3 regions of the Arthrobacter sp. TJ-265 genome follow, and region 3 is predicted to be linked to each of the others. Evidence: riboswitches for the same ligand, from Rfam matches in the RefSeq annotation. Region 3 holds a riboswitch; each other region holds the start of a gene.

The links. Region 3 has a riboswitch for S-adenosylmethionine ahead of AC4D2E_RS00100 (ABC transporter substrate-binding protein). Riboswitches for the same ligand answer to the same signal wherever they lie in the genome.
Region 1: another riboswitch for S-adenosylmethionine. It lies ahead of AC4D2E_RS06000 (ABC transporter substrate-binding protein); the one in region 3 lies ahead of AC4D2E_RS00100 (ABC transporter substrate-binding protein).
Region 2: another riboswitch for S-adenosylmethionine. It lies ahead of AC4D2E_RS12830 (O-acetylhomoserine aminocarboxypropyltransferase/cysteine synthase family protein); the one in region 3 lies ahead of AC4D2E_RS00100 (ABC transporter substrate-binding protein).

What each region holds. Positions count from the first base shown of each region.
Region 1 covers NZ_JBZCND010000001.1:1,249,940-1,254,142, reverse strand. Annotated here, with positions in the region: gene AC4D2E_RS06020 (hypothetical protein) at 154-582, opposite strand; gene AC4D2E_RS06015 (hypothetical protein) at 579-860, opposite strand; gene AC4D2E_RS06010 (BON domain-containing protein) at 1,160-1,297, shown strand; gene AC4D2E_RS06005 (hypothetical protein) at 1,620-1,904, shown strand; SAM riboswitch class IV at 2,008-2,135, shown strand; gene AC4D2E_RS06000 (ABC transporter substrate-binding protein) at 2,272-3,933, shown strand; gene AC4D2E_RS05995 (ABC transporter permease) at 3,934-4,203, shown strand, end outside.
Region 2 covers NZ_JBZCND010000003.1:245,856-250,058, forward strand. Annotated here, with positions in the region: gene AC4D2E_RS12825 (CoA-binding protein) at 1-105, opposite strand, end outside; gene AC4D2E_RS12830 (O-acetylhomoserine aminocarboxypropyltransferase/cysteine synthase family protein) at 102-1,481, opposite strand; SAM riboswitch class I at 1,573-1,676, opposite strand; gene AC4D2E_RS12835 (hypothetical protein) at 1,761-1,991, shown strand; cyclic di-AMP (ydaO/yuaA leader) riboswitch at 2,112-2,292, shown strand; gene AC4D2E_RS12840 (C40 family peptidase) at 2,298-3,221, shown strand; gene acs (acetate--CoA ligase) at 3,311-4,203, opposite strand, start outside.
Region 3 covers NZ_JBZCND010000001.1:15,870-20,072, forward strand. Annotated here, with positions in the region: gene AC4D2E_RS00090 (amino acid ABC transporter ATP-binding protein) at 1-154, opposite strand, end outside; gene AC4D2E_RS00095 (amino acid ABC transporter permease) at 151-915, opposite strand; gene AC4D2E_RS00100 (ABC transporter substrate-binding protein) at 926-1,840, opposite strand; SAM riboswitch class IV at 2,011-2,128, opposite strand; gene AC4D2E_RS00105 (aminodeoxychorismate lyase) at 2,236-3,114, opposite strand; gene yjfF (galactofuranose ABC transporter, permease protein YjfF) at 3,148-4,161, opposite strand; gene AC4D2E_RS00115 (ABC transporter permease) at 4,161-4,203, opposite strand, start outside.

The sequences.
Region 1 (4,203 bases), 1.2 Mb from region 3:
CTGCGGATGCCGTCGCGATCACGAGGTTCCGTCGAGCTGGCGCCCACCGGGCTGGTTCTGGTGCACCTGAAAGACCCGCGAGCGCGGGGCCCACCTCGGTGCACCCCGCGCTCGCCGTTGAACCCAGGGTGCACCTGTCCGTTGCCCCGCACCCTAGGGTGCGGGCGGTATGACCCCCAGAGGGAAGGGCGCGGGTGCGGTCCCCTGCGCGGTCAGACGCGCGGTGATCGACTCGGAGCGAAGATCGGTCCGCACCGAGTCCCAGGCCTGCGCTTCGCTCAGGTCGAGAACGACGTTCGTTCCCGGTGACAGGGTGGCTGCCCGTCTCACCACGAGGTCGAGGGCGTGCAGATTGACCGCAGACACGCAGCCGTGCACGAGGATCTGCACGATGTGCGCTTCGGCGTCGGCGCTGACGAGGATCTTGAGCTTCCGGTTGGAGGCCGAGGGGTGCATCGCCATCGCGCGCCGCCGCATCGTCTCCTCGGACTCGGCACCGAGGGCAGTGGTCCCTCCCCGACGGTAGGCGGTCCTCGCCGATCCCCGGGTCACACCGCCGGCCGCGATTGGACGCCGCCTCACCGGTCCAGCATCTCTGCGTGGTCGTCCCATCGGATGCTGCCCTGCCCATCCGCGCTGTACCCGCCGAGTTCCTGTGCCCGACGACGCGCCTTCAGGAACACGAGCTCCTCGCCGGAGAACCAGTACTCCCCGTGGTCGTCCGCGTGCAGGCTCTCGCCGATGCTTGCTTCCACCCGATTCACCAGAGTGCGCGGCAGGACCAGGCATCCCGGGTTCGCGAGAACCCACTGCTGCACTCCAGGATCGATCCTCGTCCAAATTGAACTGATGTTGGTCACTGTGCGAACCTCTCGGATCGGTGTCTCGCTTTGCACGAACATCACACGCGAGTCATCAACCGACTACTAGGGCCTAAAGTCCCATCCGGCGTCGTCCTCCGCCCGGACCTGCGGGCCGGGACGGCCGGGGAAGGACCTTGGACCCTGCACGGGAACCGGTGCCCGGCGCACAGTGGACGGATGACGACGTCGGTCGACAACCACCTCGTCGAGGATGTAGGAGGACGCGGGGCAAGTAGTCCCGCATCACTCGAGGATCTGCTGCGCCGCGCGGCCGACTGCGCGTTCTGGACATCACCGTGACGGCGGGCATCGTGGTGCTTTCCGGAATCGCCGTGCGCCGCGAAGACAAGTCACGCGCAGGCTTCGCCTGCTGGTGCGACCCGGCCGTCCGCGCCGTCTACAACAACCTGACCGTCTCCTCGGGACCCACCTGACCACCTCACGCGACGCCTGACACGCCAGCCGATGGGGCACAGCGGCCCTGCATGCCCTCCGTGGCGCGGCCCAGGATGACGCGCATGCACATCGGCCGCCGCGCAGATCATCGCGACGTCCTATTCCTACTGGTGGGTGGGATCGTCCTCGCCCCGACGGCGGGACCCCTCACCGAGGACGAGGTCCTCGCGCCGAGGTCGCGGGGACCGCGATCGCCGTCGGCAAACGCCGCTTCGTGGAAGGCATCGTCGGGCGCGTCCCGGACACTCCCCTGGCACCGGGGGAAACCGCCGTCTACGTGGGGCGCCGGGATCGGCGGAGGTGATCATCACCGTCGACGACCTCGCGAAAGTCACAGAGGCCGTGATCATCGGCAAGCGGACCCTGCGCATAGCGCTGCAGAGCATCGGCATCGGCATCGCCCTGAGCCTCGTGTTGATGACGGGCGCCGCCCGGGGACTCGTCCCCCCACTGGCCGGCGCGTTCGGCCAGGAGGGCATCGATCTCCTGACCATCCTCTACGCGCTGCGCGCGGCACGGGCCCCAGGGACCGGTGCCCGCAGCACGCGGCGACATCTGCCGGCGGGCCGACGCTTCCGATCGTGATACCCGGCCTTATCCCCGGGCGCGGCCGGGCCCGCGCATAGTCGTAGTCACATAACTTCTTGTTGACCGAATCGATCGAGGGGCATGCTTATAGTAATTGCAGCTTCAAGAGACGCGGTCGCCAAGCTCCGACTAGGCCGCGCACCAACCCCATGTTCGTGGGTGGTTCGGATGACGAAGCGGCCTTCGCCTTGGCACTCAGTGCCGGTCCGGCGCGGGCAAGAGCACTTCGAAAGGCACTCATCATGAGCTGTACCGCCTTCCCCTAGCAGGATCCCGGCGCCTTCTGCGCGTCTTCCCCTTTTCTTCCCATTCCCTGCGTAATGCGCTGTGCGTTGCGCCGGAACGCCTTTCCGAGGAATTCTCCATGAATGCATCCGTACTTTGTCCTGCCCGAAATCGAAACTACTTCGGACATGTCACCGCCCTGTCCGCCGTCGGCCTCCTCGCCCTCCTGACCGGTTGCGCCGGGCCGGCGAGCCCGTCCGCCGTCACCGACGGCGAGCCGGTGGCCGGCGGCGTCCTCGACGTGTCCATCTCGGCCGAGCCGGGGTGCCTCGACGGGCACGGCATCTCGGCGACGCAGCAACAGTTCCTGGGGCGCCTGATCTACGACAACGTGGTGACCCTCGACGAGAACGGGGAGATCGCGCCGTACCTCGCGGAGTCCTGGGAGGTCTCGGAGGACGGCAAGACGTACACGTTCCGCCTGAAGCAGGGCGTCACCTTCAGCGACGGCTCCCCCTGGAACGCGGAGGTCCTCGGGCAGAACTTCGAGCACATGAGGGACCCCGCCACGAAGTCGCCCCTCGCCGCCGCGTACATCGCCCCGTACGTGGACGGCACCGTGATCGACGAGTACACCTTCGAAGCGCACCTCGCGTACCCCTACACGCCGTTCCTCTACACGCTCGCGCAGTCCTGGCTCGGCATGAACTCGGGCAAGGCCATCTCCGAGTCCCCCGAGACGCTGTGCCAGGAGCCGATCGGCACCGGTCCCTTCACCGTCGCCGACTACAAGCCTGGCCAGAGCATCAGCTACACCAAACGGGACGGCTACGACTGGGCGCCGGAATGGCTGGACGGTGACGGCGAAGCGCACCTCGACGGTGTGGAGGTCACCCTCGTCAGCGAACCCGTCATCCGCCACCAGTCCCTCGTCTCGGGGCAGTACGACCTGACCGAGAACCTCGCGCCGCAGAACGCCGCCGCGGTCCAGGCGGACCCGGACTTCACCTACGAGAACCTGCCCCGCACCGGCAGCCCCTACGTGCTGAGCTTCAACCTCGACCGGGCGCCGTTCGACGACCTCGCGGTCCGCCAGGCGTTCGCCGCCGCCGTGGACACGGGAGCCGTCACGGAGAGCCTCGGCTTCGGCACCTACACCCCGATCGACGGCTTCCTGTCGAAGGAGAGCAAGTACTACGACCCGTCCGTGGAGGGCGTGCTGACCCACGACCCCGAGCGGGCGAACCAGCTGCTCGACGACGCCGGCTGGACCGGGCGGGACGACGAGGGCTTCCGCACGCGGGACGGGAAGCGGCTCACGGTCGAGGTGCCCACGGTGGAGAGTTCCACGCCGAGCCCGCTGCTCGTGCAGCTCCAGGGTGAGGCGCGGAAGGTCGGCTTCGACCTCCAGATCATCCAGCTCCCCCAGGCGCAGCTCACCGAACTCCGCTACGCCGGCGACTACGACGCCCTGGCCGGGGTGTGGCACACCAACACCACCGACGTCCTGTTCATCCGCTACCACTCCTCCGAGATCACAGGTGAGCGGATCGGTCAGAACTCCTCGTACGTGAACGACCCGCAGCTCGACGCGCTGCTCTCCGCGGCCCGTGAGGCCGATGACGGACCCGCCGCCGAGGAGGCGTACTCGAAGGCGCAGCACCGGCTGCTCGAGATCGTGCCCGGCGTGCCGCTCTACGAGAATCCGAGCCAGTTCGCCTACGCGAACACCCTGCACGACGTCGCCGTGGACACCTCCCACCCGGTGCCGGTCCTCACGTACGCCTGGAAGGCCGAGTAGATGGCCGTGCTCCGGCGCGTCCTCACGCGGCTCGCCGTCGGGATCGGTGTCCTCTGGGGAGCCGCGACGCTGACGTTCCTCGCGGTCTACCTGATCCCGGGCGACACGGCGCTGCTGATCCTCGGAGGACCCGATGCACGGCCCACCGCCGAGACGCTCGCGCAGGTCCGTGCCGACTACCTGCTCGACCAGCCCTTCATCGTCCAGTACGGCAGCTACCTCGGGAACCTCCTCCAGGGGGACCTCGGACAGTCCTACCGGTTGCGCCTG
Region 2 (4,203 bases), on a different contig from region 3:
GACGATCGCGACCGACCGAGCGTGCCTCAGCAGGTTCAGCCGTTCGGGCGCCGTCGGCCCTTCCCAGGTCCGTCCAGGTGTCGCGTTGCCGGTGCCGCCGCTCATGCTCCCACTCCCACTGCCCGCGTCGCCGATGCGTCGTCGTCGTTCTCTCCGGCCGCTTCCTGCGGCAGGTCCTCGAAGGAGGCGTCGGCGGCGTTCACCGCGATGTCCAGGGCCTGGTCCAGGTCCCAGAGGATGTCCTCGAGGTCCTCCAGGCCCACGGAGATGCGCACGAGGTCCTCGGGGACGCCCGCCGCTGCGAGCTGCTCGGCCGAGAGCTGCTGGTGCGTCGTCGAGCCCGGATGGATCACGAGGGTGCGGGAGTCGCCCACGTTCGCGAGGTGCGAGGCGAGCTGCAGGGACTCGATGAACTTCTGTCCCGCCTTGCGCCCGCCCCTGATGCCGAAGCTGAACACGGAGCCGGGGCCCTGCGGAAGGTAGGTCTTCGCCCGCTCATGATGCGCGTGGGTGGGGAGCCCGGCGTAGTTGACGTACTCCACCCGCGGGTCGGCCTGCAGCCACTCCGCGACGGCCAGGGCGTTCTCGAGGTGTTCGTCCAGGCGCTGCGCGAGGGTCTCGACCCCCTGGAGGAGCTGGAACGCGGACATCGGCGAGAGGGAGGGCCCGATGTCGCGGAGCTGCTCGGTGCGCAGCTTGGTCAGGAACCCGTATTCCCCGAAGTTCGCCCACCACTGGATGTTGCCATAGGAGGGCACGGGTTCGGTCATCATGGGGAATTTGCCGTTGCCCCAGTCGAAGCGGCCGCTCTCCACGATCACGCCGCCGAGCGTGGTGCCGTGCCCGCCGATGAATTTGGTGGCCGAATGGATGACGATGTCCGCGCCGTGCTCGATGGGGCGCACCAGGTAGGGCGTGCTCAGCGTGGAGTCGACGATGAACGGGATGCCGGCGTCGTGGGCGACCTTCGCGAGGCCTGCGAGGTCGGCGATCTCGCCGGAGGGGTTCGCGATCACCTCGGCGTAGACCGCCTTGGTGTTGTCCCGGAGGGCGGCCGCGTAGTCCGCGGGGTCCGTCCCGGGGACGAAGGTGGTCTCGATGCCGAACCGGCGCAGGGTGACGTCGAGCTGGGTGACCGTGCCGCCGTACAGCTGGGAGGCGGCGACGATGTGGTCCCCGGCCTGGCAGAGCGCCGCGAAGGTGATGAACTCCGCGCTCATGCCCGACGCCGTCGCCACGGCCCCGATCCCGCCCTCGAGGGAGGCGATGCGCTCCTCGAACGCCGCGACCGTCGGATTGCCGATCCGCGAGTAGATGTTGCCGTACTTCTGCAGGGCGAAGAGGTTCGCGGCGTCGTTGGTGTCCTTGAACACGAACGAGGTCGTCTGGTAGATGGGGACGGCCCGGGCCCCGTGGGTGGCGTCGGGAGTGCCGCCGGCGTGGAGTGCACGCGTGCGGAAACCGAAGGAACGTTCTGCCATCAGGCACCTGCCTTGCTGGGTTCGGATGCTGCGAGGGGGATTTCGGGGGCGACGTCGATGCCGAAGGCTGCCGTGGCTGCACTCATGGGTTCCTCCATCGTTCTGGCAGTAGCACCCTCATGCCGCCGCGCAACGCGGAGGCCAGGGTTGCTGCGGCGTCAGTGAGCCAGATCTCTCAGCCGCTCGGGATGGTCGGATCGAGTCTGACACCGGGCCGGTGCAGAACCAAACCATGTGTCCCCGTGTGAGGCAGGGGTTGCGGCGACCTAGGCTGGAGGGATGGAGGAATGGAGATCGGCAAGCCGGGCGCAGGACCGCAAGCTGTGGCAGACGCTCTGGTACGTCGGAGCCGCGCTGACGCTCACGCTGGCCAGCAGCATCCTTGTGGCCCTGGGCGGCCTTGGAACGGCGGCCACGGACTGGTTCTACATCCAGCAGGCGGTGCTGCTCTCGCTCAGTGCAGCCGGGACGGTCTTCGCCCTCCGTCGCTGGCGGGCGCTGCGCGGCTGAGGAGCACTTCACCCCCCGTTACTCTAATGTGACAGAAGTGACTGCTGTTGGGTATGGTCAACATGTGCTTCCGCGACCGTGGGGCGCTCCTGGACGGAATGCCGAGCCCTGCCGTCGTCCCGGACTCGTTCGCAACCACGAAAGGCAGGGACGGGGGAACCACTAGTTCCACCGGGCGCGCAGGAGACCCTGCAGGCGCCCTCGGGGTTAAGTCGCACCACATCACCCACGGGTGATGTTCGCGGCCGGGTGACTCCCATCCGAACCCGACAGCTCACCCCGCAGGCATGGGAGAGGTATAGAACCATGTCACGAAACATTTCTTCAGCGCGCCACCGTGCCGACGTCGACGGCAGTCTCGCGCTGCAGGGCCTGTCCCGCGCCGCCAGGGCCCACACCACCGCCGTAGGCCGCCCCGTCGCCATCGCCGCCGTCACCTCGGGCCTCGCGCTCGGCGCCGTGGGCACCGCCCATGCCGGTGAGTACACCGAGCAGGGCGCGACGACGACCCCCGCGGTCGTTGCAGCCCCCGCAGCACAGGCTGCCCCCGCCGCGCAGACAGCGGTCGCCTCCCCGACGACGCACACCGTCGTCCCGGGTGACACGCTGGGCGCCGTCTCGGCACGCTACGGCGTGGACCTGACCGCGGTCCTCACGGCGAACGGCCTGTCCGTCGCATCGATCATCTTCCCGGGCGACACCATCACCATCCCGACGGGCGGCGCCGCTGCGGCCCCGGCCCGGACGGTCTCGGTGCCCGTGGCCGCTCCCCAGGCTGCGCCCGCGGCCGTCGTGGCTCCTGCTGCGCCTGTCCAGCAGGCCGCGGCCTTCGCCCCGGCTCCCGCCTCCACGGCTCCCGGCTCCGGCGTGTACCTGGCCTCCGCCAAGATCACCCCGGTCGCAGCCTCCGGTGGTACCGCCGGCACCCTTCTGGCCTCCGCCCGGTCCCAGCTCGCCTCCGGTGCCGTCCAGGACTGCACCATCCTCGCGGAGAAGGCACTGCGCGCCGCAGGAATCCCCGTCGGCGACCTCGGCCCCTCGCAGTTCCTGCAGTTCGGCTCCAGGGTGGCATCCCCTGCCCCGGGTGACCTCGTCGTCACCGGCGGCCACGTCGCGATCTACGCCGGCGGCGGCCAGGTCATCAGCAGCGGCATGAACGGGGCGAACCTCACCATGCAGCACTCCCTCTCCGACCTCCCGGGAGCCTCCTTCGTCCGGGTTGCTGGCTGACACCGGAACGAACCACGCGCGGGAAGCGGCAGGTGCTTGGACGGGGCCCTGCCGCTTCCTTCTTTTAATGACCGCTCCCGGACGGTGCGTCAGCGGCGGGACAGCACGTCCTGGATCCCCGCGATGCACCCCTCGTTCTGCAGGGACGTGGTGTCCCCGAGCGGCGAGCCCTCGTAGAGCTGTGTGAGCAGACGGCGCATGATCTTGCCGGAGCGCGTCTTCGGCACATCGGGCACGACGACGACGGCGGACGGCCGCGCGATCGGTCCGATCGCCGCCGCGACGTGGGCGCGGAGCGTCGAGGTGACGTCCGTGTCCGGATCCGTACCCGCGGCGAGGACCACGAAGGCCGCAATGGCATGGCCCGTCAGGGGATCGGGCACGGGGCATGCGCCGGCTTCGGTGACGAGGGGATGGGCCACGAGCGCCGATTCGATCTCGATCGTGGACAGGCGATGACCCGAGACGTTGATGACGTCGTCCACGCGGCCCAGGATCCAGGTGTCACCGTCGTCGTCGTACCGGGCGCCGTCGCCGGCCAGGAACCAGCCCTGCGCTGCGAACCTCCGCCAGTAGGAGTCGAGATACCGCTGCGGGTCTCCCCAGACGGTGCGCGCCATGGCCGGGCCGTGGCGGTCCACCACGATCAGGCCATGCACGCCCGGCGGGACGGGGTGGCCCTCCTCGTCGACGATGCGCGTGCTGACCCCGGGCAGTGCGCGGGCAGCGCAGCCCGGCTTGAAGTCCGCGTCGGTGGGGCTGGGGGAGAGCACCGTGGCGCCGGTCTCGGACTGCCACCAGGTGTCGACGACGGGCACCTCGTCGCGGCCGAGGTTCCGGCGGAACCAGCGCCACGCCTCGGGGTTGACCGCCTCGCCGACCGTGCCCAGCACGCGGATGCTCGAGAGGTCGTGGGAGGCGGGGACGCCGTCCGGGAACCACCCCATGAGCGAGCGGACCAGGGTGGGCGCCGTGTAGTAGC
Region 3 (4,203 bases):
GCAGGAGGGTGGACTTGCCGGACCCGGAGGGGCCGATGACCGACGCCGTCGTGCCCTGCTCCACGTGCAGGTCGATCCCCCGCAGCACGTGGTTGGAGCCGAAGGACAGGTGCAGGTTCCTGCCCGTCAGGGTCCCTGATTCTTGTGTCTTCACGCCTTCGCTCCTTCGCCGATCCTTGCGGCCAGTTCATCCGGTTCGGGCTTCTGCTTCCTGCCCACGCGCAGCCGGTTGTCGATGAAGTTGACCAGGTGCGTGAGCGGGATGGTCAGGCACAGGTAGAGCACGCCGGCAGCGATGAGCGGTGACAGGTTGCCGGTGTTGCTCGCGGCGTCGTTGCCCACCCGGAAGAGTTCGCGCTCACTGGCCACGAGGCCGATGAAGTAGATGAGCGAGGACTCCTTGATGAGCGAGATGAACTGGTTCACCAGGGCCGGCAGCACGCGCCGCACGCCCTGGGGGATCACGACGAGCTGCATCGACGAGCTGTAGCTGAAGCCGAGGGCACGCGACGCCTCCAGCTGTCCCTTCTCCACGCTCTGGATGCCGGAGCGGAAGATCTCACCGATGTAGGCCGAGGCGATCAGCGAGAGGGCGAGGATGCCCAGCGGGTACGGGCTCGTGCTGCCCGTGATCTCCCGGAGGATCGGGCCGAGCCCGAGGCCGATGAGCAGGATGATCACGACGGCGGGTAGCCCGCGGAAGATGTCCGTGTAGACGCGGGCGATCCACCGCAGCACGCGGTTGCGTGAGATCCCCATGACGGCGAGGATCATCCCGACGATCGTCCCGATGATCCCCGACGCCAGGGCGAGCATGATGGTGTTCGGCAGGCCGACGGTCAGGAGGTCCGGCAGGACAGCCGCCATCGCCTCCCAGTCGAAGAACGTCTTCCCGAGCTGTTCGAGGGCATCCATGCAGGGACCGCTACTTTACTTCCACGGCTTTGCTGCCGGGCTTCCAGTCGGAGGGCATCTCGCGGTCCGGGTACCACTCCTCGGTGAGCTCGGTCCACGTGCCGTCGGCGACGACGGCGTCGAGGCCCGCATTGAGGGCGTCGATGAGCGGCTGGTTGTCGCTGTTCACGGCGTACGCGGTGAAGTTCTCGGTGTTGATGATGGTCTCGGCGATCGTCGTGTCGTCGCCCTCCTTCACCTGACCGGTGGCCTGCTGCGACGGGGCCACCCAGGCGTCCACCTGCCCGTTCTTCACGTTCGCGTAGACGGTGTTGTAGTCGGGGAAGCGCACCGGCTCGAGACCGAGGGTGTTGGAGACGTAGTCGTCCTGGACGGTGCCCTGGACCACGCCGATGCGGGTGCTCTCCGAGAGCGAGTCGAAGCCTGTGACCGAGGAGCCGTTCTTCGTGACGACGGCCATGTAGCCGAAGTCGTAGCCGTTGGTGAAGCCCACGTTCTCGCGGCGCTCCGCGGTGGTGGAGATCGAGGAGGATCCGACGTCGAACTGCTTGTTCTGCACCTGGGCGAGGAGCGCGGAGAAGTCCGTGGACGCGAACTCGACCTCCAGGCCCAGCTTGTCGCCGATGGCGCGCAGCAGCTCGTTGTCGTAGCCGGTGAAGACGCCGTCCTCGAGGAAGATGTTCGGCGGGGCGTCCGAGAGCGTGCCGACGCGCAGCGTGCCGTCGGTGACGAGGCCGAGCTCGGCCGTGTCGATCTCGTCGATCGGCGTCGTGGTCTCGGTCGTGTACTGGTCGAGCGACTGCTGGTCGCTGCCGGCCAGGGCGTCCGTGGTCTCGGTGGGCTCGCTGCTGCCGCTGCCGCAGGAGACGGTCAAGGCGAGGAAGGGGACGGCGAATGCCGCCAGGACCTTGCGGGAGATGTTCATGATGTCCTTCGAGGTGCCGGCCCGGATGGAGGCGCGGGGAACGGGGATGGTGCGGGGGACGCCGGGTCACGGCGAGGAGGGGACAGGCTGCTGGGTGACACGCTCACTGTTCTGGGATGTGCGCGGGTGCGGGTGCCGTCACGGAGGAATGGTCCGGGACAGGCCGCACGACGCCGTACTTGCCAACCGGGGGACTTGTCCCGGCGGCCGAATCTTCACCTGGAGCACCCCACTACGGGAGAGGGTTGCTGTCCAGCCGGCCAGGGCCGAGGGCTGGAACTCTTGATTGCAGGCAAAACGCTAGGGCAGCACGAAGCACCGGGTCAAAACGAGAGGGCCGAAAACCGACGCTTGACGTAGCAGAAGGGCCTTCAGGGGCCGTTTTGTGGCGGAGATTACACGAAGCGGTCCACGAGGTCGGTGAGTTCGGCGGTCAGCGCGCTCGAGGTGCGGAGGTCCTGGCCGTCCAGCGAGAGCACCGGCGCGAGGAGCCGGATACTCGAGATCAGCCACACGGCGTCGGCCTCGAGCAGGTGGTGCGGTTCCAGCGGTCCGTAGCCGAGCTCCCACCCCTGGTCCTTCGCCGCGGCGAACAGCGCGCTCTGTGAGGTCCCAGCGAGGATCCCGCTCTCGAGCTGCGGCGTGAGGAGGGTCTTCCGGCCGTCGCGGTCGTAGGCGAGGAGGACGGTCGACGTCGGGCCTTCCAGCACCTTGCCGTCGGAGGAGGTGAAGATGACGTCGTCCGCCCCGTGCGCCTTCGCGTAGCGGACGGCGGCCATGTTGACGGCGTAGGAGAGGGTCTTCGCCCCCAGGAGCAGCCAGGGCGCGCGCTGGGCGACGGTGCTGTCGTACCCGCGCTCGAGGAAGAGGACCTTCAGGCCCGTCTCGCGCTGCCGGAGGGTGGCCTCGGGCACGCGGGAAACCTGCACCCAGGCCGTGGCCCGCCCGGCACCCTCGACGCCGCGCGTGGCGACCAGCTTCACGACGGCGTGTCCCTGGTCCGGTTCCGCTGCCGCGAACTCGCGCAGGCCGGTGCGGATCGCGCGGCTCCACGCCTCGGCGTCGGGCACGGTCAGATCCAGGGCGTCAGCCGACGCCGCGAGGCGCGCCAGGTGCGCCTGCTCCTTGCGGGGGGCTCCGTCGACGGCGAGCAGGGATTCGAAGAGGCCGTCCCCGCGGGTGGCGCCGAGGTCGGTGGCCATCAGCTGCGGCTGGGACGCGTCGGCCACCCTGCCGTCGTCATGGGCCGGGTCCAGGAACACGAGAACAGTCATGGGCCACAGCGTAGCCGCCGGAACCCCGCGGCCTCAGGTGAGTCTGACCTTCCGGGTGAAGAGTTTCTGCAGCAGGATGAAGACGAGGAGCAGGGCGCCGATCACGATGCGCGTCCACCAGGAGCTCAGCGTGCCCTCGTAGGAGATGAACGTCTGGACGATACCGAGCACGAGCACCCCCGTGAGGGAGCCGAGCACGTACCCGTAGCCTCCCGTCAGCAGCGTCCCGCCCACCACGACCGCCGCGATGGCGTCGAGTTCCAGCCCGGTGGCCGCCAGGCTGTAGCCCGAGAGGCTGTAGAACGAGAAGAGGATCCCGGCGATCGAGGAGCACAGTCCGCTGATCCCGTACACGAGGACCTTGGTGCGCGGGACGGCGAGGCCCATGAGCAGCGCCGAGGACTCTCCGCCACCGATCGCGTACACGGTCCGCCCGAACCGCGTCTGATGCAGCACGTAGAACGCGACGGCGACCACGACGAGGGCGATCACGACGCCGGGGGAGACGAACAGCGTCCCCACCAGCGGGATCCTCGCCTGCGCCATGGAGGTGAAGAAGGGGTCGGTCACGGTGATGGAATCGACGCTGATGACGTAGCAGAGGCCCCGCGCCAGGAACAGGCCCGCAAGGGTGACGATGAAGGGCTGGATCTCGAAGACCTGGATCACGAGTCCCATGAGCAGGCCGAAGGTGGCACCGGTCAGGAGGACGAGGGCGATGACCGCGGCGGGGTTCCAGCCGGCCTGCAGGAGGGCGGCGGCGATCATCATGGACAGCGCGACGACGGAGCCGACGGAGAGGTCGATGCCCCCGGTGAGGATCACGAACGTCATGCCGACGGCGAGGACGATCAGGAACGTGTTGTCGATCAGGAGGTTGAGGAAGACCTGCCCGGACAGGAACCCCGGGTACATGACGGCGCCGGCGGCGAACATGGCGAGGAAGAGGCCCATCGTCGCGAGGGTGGGGGCGTACCGCGCCTTGCCCCGCAGCCGGGTCATGCGGGGGCGGTCGAGCGGTGCCGGGGTGCGGGTGAGCACGGACATCAGGCGGCCACCTTCGGTCGGGACGGCTCGGTCACGGGCCGC